2 regions of the Streptomyces sp. NBC_00258 genome follow, and region 2 is predicted to be linked to the other one. Evidence: riboswitches for the same ligand, from Rfam matches in the RefSeq annotation. Region 2 holds a riboswitch; the other holds the start of a gene.
What was found. Region 2 has a riboswitch for ZMP and ZTP ahead of OG718_RS10250 (bifunctional 5,10-methylenetetrahydrofolate dehydrogenase/5,10-methenyltetrahydrofolate cyclohydrolase). Riboswitches for the same ligand answer to the same signal wherever they lie in the genome.
Positions count from the first base shown of each region.

Region 1: another riboswitch for ZMP and ZTP. It lies ahead of OG718_RS23240 (glycine hydroxymethyltransferase); the one in region 2 lies ahead of OG718_RS10250 (bifunctional 5,10-methylenetetrahydrofolate dehydrogenase/5,10-methenyltetrahydrofolate cyclohydrolase).

Region 1 is NZ_CP108081.1:5,233,706-5,236,082, forward strand. Features, by position in the region: gene OG718_RS23240 (glycine hydroxymethyltransferase) at 1-1,388, opposite strand, end outside; ZMP/ZTP riboswitch at 1,420-1,506, opposite strand; gene rocD (ornithine--oxo-acid transaminase) at 1,680-2,377, shown strand, end outside.
Region 2 is NZ_CP108081.1:2,212,514-2,214,890, reverse strand. Features, by position in the region: gene OG718_RS10255 (CU044_5270 family protein) at 1-317, shown strand, start outside; gene OG718_RS10250 (bifunctional 5,10-methylenetetrahydrofolate dehydrogenase/5,10-methenyltetrahydrofolate cyclohydrolase) at 318-1,166, opposite strand; ZMP/ZTP riboswitch at 1,187-1,273, opposite strand; gene OG718_RS10245 (hypothetical protein) at 1,289-2,146, opposite strand; gene OG718_RS10240 (MarR family winged helix-turn-helix transcriptional regulator) at 2,224-2,377, shown strand, end outside.

The DNA.
Region 1 (2,377 bases), 3.0 Mb from region 2:
TGGGAGATCTCGTCGGCGATCTTCGGGTCCAGGACGTGCTGGGCCTTGGAAGGGGCGCCCTTGGCGGTGGTGCCGGGCTCCGTGGTGGCGAGGACGCGGTCGATGAGACCGGCGATCTCGTCCATCTCGGTGGCGCCGAGGCCACGGGTGGTCAGCGCCGGGGTGCCGATGCGGATGCCGGAGGTGTACCAGGCGCCGTTGGGGTCGGCGGGGATGGCGTTGCGGTTGGTGACGATGCCCGAGTCGAGCAGGGCGGTCTCGGCCTGGCGGCCGGTGAGGCCGTAGGAGGAGGCGACGTCGATGAGGTTGAGGTGGTTGTCGGTGCCGCCGGTGACCAGCGTGGCGCCGCGTCGCATCAGGCCCTCGGCGAGGGCACGGGCGTTGTCGACGACGGCCTGGGCGTAGTCGCGGAACTCGGGACGGCGGGCCTCGGCGAGCGCGACCGCCTTGGCGGCCATGACGTGCGGGAGGGGGCCGCCGAGGACCATCGGGCAGCCGCGGTCGACCTGGTCGGCGAGGGAGGAGTCGCACAGGACCATGCCGCCGCGCGGGCCGCGCAGCGACTTGTGGGTGGTCGTGGTGACGATCTGGGCGTGCGGAACCGGGTCGAAGTCACCGGTGAGGACCTTGCCGGCGACGAGACCGGCGAAGTGCGCCATGTCGACCATGAGCGTGGCGCCGACCTCGTCGGCGATCTCCCGCATGATCCGGAAGTTCACGAGACGGGGGTAGGCGGAGTAGCCGGCGACGATGATCAGGGGCTTGAACTCACGGGCGGAGGTGCGCAGGGCCTCGTAGTCGATGAGGCCGGTGGCGGGGTCGGTGCCGTAGGAGCGCTGGTCGAACATCTTGCCTGAGATGTTCGGGCGGAAGCCGTGGGTGAGGTGGCCGCCGGCGTCCAGGGACATGCCGAGCATGCGCTGGTTGCCGAAGGCCTGGCGCAGTTCGGCCCAGTCGGCGTCGGAGAGGTCGTTGACGTTGCGGACGCCGGCCTTCTGGAGGGCCGGGGCCTCGACGCGGGCGGCGAGGACGGCCCAGAAGGCGACGAGGTTGGCGTCGATGCCGGAGTGCGGCTGGGCGTAGGCGTGCTCCGCGCCGAAGAGTTCGCGGGCGTGCTCGGCGGCGAGGGCCTCGACGGTGTCCACGTTGCGGCAGCCGGCGTAGAAGCGGCGGCCGACGGTGCCTTCGGCGTACTTGTCGCTGAACCAGTTGCCCATCGCCAGCAGGGTGGCCGGGGAGGCGTAGTTCTCGGAGGCGATCAGCTTGAGCATCTCGCGCTGGTCGGCGACTTCCTGTCCGATGGCGTCGGCGACGCGGGGCTCGACGGCGCGGATCACTTCGAGGGCGCTGCGGAAGGCGGTGGATTCGTTGGAGAGGGGCTCTGACATGACGGCCTCCGGACGTGGCGTTCGGCGTTCACGGTTCGGCCCAGGCGCACGGCACACAGTTCTTGGGCCGCTCCCCGATGGTCGGTCCCATCCCAGCGCGCCAGTCACGGCCCGTGGATCAGCGTACCGGGCGCGCCGGACCGTCGGGGTCCGCCGTCCACCATGCGAGCGACGATAGGAAAGGGGCCACATGCAGTCGGACGGCCGGAAGGGAGCCGGGCCGGAGCTCGGGAACAGCAGCGGGAAAAGAAGCAGGTCACGAGCCCTTGTGCGGCCGGAAACGGAGACCCCGTGAGCACTACCGAAGAACTGATCGCCTCGGCCGAAGCCCACAGCGCGCCCACCTACCACCCGCTTCCGGTCGTCGTGGCGACGGCGGACGGGGCCTGGATGACGGACGTCGAGGGGCGCCGTTATCTGGATCTGCTGGCCGGGTATTCGGCGCTGAATTTCGGTCACGGCAACAGGCGGCTGATCGAGGCGGCGAAGGCGCAGTTGGAGCGGGTGACGTTGACGTCGCGGGCGTTCCACCACGACCGGTTCGCCGAGTTCTGCACGCGGCTGGCCGAGTTGTGCGGCATGGAGATGGTGCTGCCGATGAACACGGGCGCGGAGGCTGTCGAGTCGGCCGTGAAGACCGCCCGAAAGTGGGGGTACCGGGTCAAGGGCGTGCCCGACGGGATGGCGAAGGTCGTCGTGGCGGGCAACAACTTCCACGGGCGTACGACGACGATCATCAGCTTCTCCACGGATTCCGAGGCCCGGGCGGACTTCGGTCCGTACACGCCGGGCTTCGAGATCGTGCCGTACGGGGATCTGACGGCGATGCGCGCGGCGGTCACGGAGAACACGGTGGCCGTGCTGCTGGAGCCCATTCAGGGCGAGGCGGGGGTGCTGGTGCCGCCGGCCGGTTATCTCGCGGGCGTACGGGAGCTGACGCGTGAGCGGAACGTGCTGTTCGTGGCGGACGAGATCCAGTCGGGCCTCGG
Region 2 (2,377 bases):
CCCCGCTTACCACGTCCGAACTGCTGGACGTCACAAGGCTGTTGCTCGACACCTGGACCCTCGGCGCCCGTGAGGACGCGGCACTCGCCCGGCTCCTCGCGGACGCCGACGGACTGCGGCCCGTCGGCCAGGTGACCGATCGCCTGGGCCGGAGAGGCCAGGCGTACGTGTACGACGGCACCGGCTTCCGGGAGATGCTGATCATGGACCCGGTCACCGGTGCCGTCCTCGGCCTGGAGAGCACGGCCACGGCCGCCGAGCCCGAGTACGGGCTCAAGGCGGGTGACGTCATGGACTACAGCGCGTGGATGCGCTGATCAGGCGCCGGTCTGCCGCGTGGCCGCCTCGACGGTCTGGGCCAGCAGCGTGGCGATCGTCATCGGTCCGACCCCGCCCGGCACGGGGGTGATCAGCGAGGCCCGCTCCCGTGCGCTGTCGAAGTCGACGTCGCCGACGTTGCCGGGGTTGTAACCGGCGTCGACGACGACCGCGCCCGGCTTGATGTCCTCGCCGCGGATCAGCCGGGGCCGCCCCACCGCGGCCACCACGATGTCGGCCTCCCGCACGACCGCCGACAGGTCGGCCGTGCGCGAGTGGCAGTACGTCACCGTGGCGTCGCGTCCGAGCAGCAGCATGCCCACCGGCTTGCCGAGGATCGCGCTGCGGCCCACCACGACGGCCCGCTTGCCGGCCGGGTCGACGTCGTACTCGTCCAGGAGCCGCATGATCCCGCCGGGCGTGCACGACGCGAAGCCCGGCAGACCGAAGCTCATCGCGGAGAACGACGCCAGCGTGACGCCGTCGACGTCCTTCTCCGGAGCGATCGCCTCGAACGCCGCGCGCTCGTCGATGTGGTGACCCATCGGGTGCTGCAACAGGATCCCGTGCACGGTCGGGTCCGCGGACAGCGCGGTGAGCGTGCCGACCAGCTCGGCCGTCGGGATCCCGGCAGGCAGAGCCACGTGCCGCGACTCGATACCCGCCTTGCGGGAACGGTTCTGCTTCATGCGTACGTACGTGACGGAGGCGGGGTCCTCGCCCACCAGCACGGTGGCCAGACAGGGTGCCGCCCCCATGCGTTCGGTGAGGCCGGCCGCCCGCTTGGCCGTCTCCTCGACGATCCGCCCGGCGAGACCGGTGCCGTCCATCAGCTGGGCCTGGGACATGAGCTACTCCTGAGCGTCGTGGAAGATGCCCAGGCGCGCGGCGAAGACGTGTGCGTCGGGCCGCTCCCCGGTGGTACTCCACCTCAGCGCCAGTCACGGCCCACGCCCACACTAGCCGAGGGTCAGGACTCGTCCTCGGGCCCGGCCGTCGGGTCCACGCCCGCCAGGAACCCGGTCGCCTGTGCCTCGATGCGTACGGCACCGATCGCCCCCGCCCAGCGCGCCACCTCGTTCGCGAGGGCCGCGGCTCCCGCCTCGTCGCCGCGGTCGCGGGCCAGCACCGCCAGGAGCAGCTGCTGGGAGAGGGTGCCGGGGACGTTCCCCGCCCGAGCGCCGAGAGCGGTCGCCCGGGTCCAGCGCTCCCGTGCCCGTGCGTGGTCCAGGTCGTCGTGGTCGTGGTCGCCGAGATGCCGCAGCGCCTCACGGGCCAGCAGATCGTCGCCCGCCTCCCCGGCGCTCAGGGCGAGTTCGTAGTGCGCGGGGGCCGCGTCCCGCTCGGCGAAGAGGTTGTCGACGATCAGCCCGAGATACATCCGCGCCCAGCCCCGGCGCACCTCGTCGTCCGCCCGCTCGCACAGCTCCTGCGCACCCCGCCGCAGCTCCGCCAGCTCGGCGGGATCCTTGCCCGCCGGCCCGAACCGGAACGTACCGTCACCGCGGAGCAGCCGGAAATACGTGTGCCGCAGCCGTACGAAGTCCAGGTCCCAGAGGCCGACCGGCCCGGTGAGTTCGTCCAAGACCCTGTCCGCGGCGGCGATCCGCAGGTCCACGGTGTCCGTACCTCCGAACCAGTCGTGCTCAAGAGCGACCTCCGCCCCGGCGAGAGCGAGGACCGCGCGGTCGTGGGGCTCGTCCGTGACGGCCCCGTCGAGGAGGTCCAGGGCGCTCTGCCACCGCCCGGCCCGGGCCAGTTCACGCGCCGCCGCGACGACAACGTCCACCGGAAGGACGGCGTGGGCCGTGCTCGTCTTTTTTGTCATGGCGAGGAAGGTAGTAATCAGAAAAACTATCCACAAGAAAACTATCGGGCTGCCGCCCGGACGTCAGGAGGGGATCGGTGGGCGATTCGGTCGACCGGCATGTCGAGCTCTGGTCGAAGGAGCTCGGCTGGATGGACCCGGTCAAGGAGGCGATCTTCGCGCGGCTCGGCATCCTCTCGCGGCACGCGGCGCAGGCCCGCCGGGACACCCTGGACTCCGACGGGCTCAGGC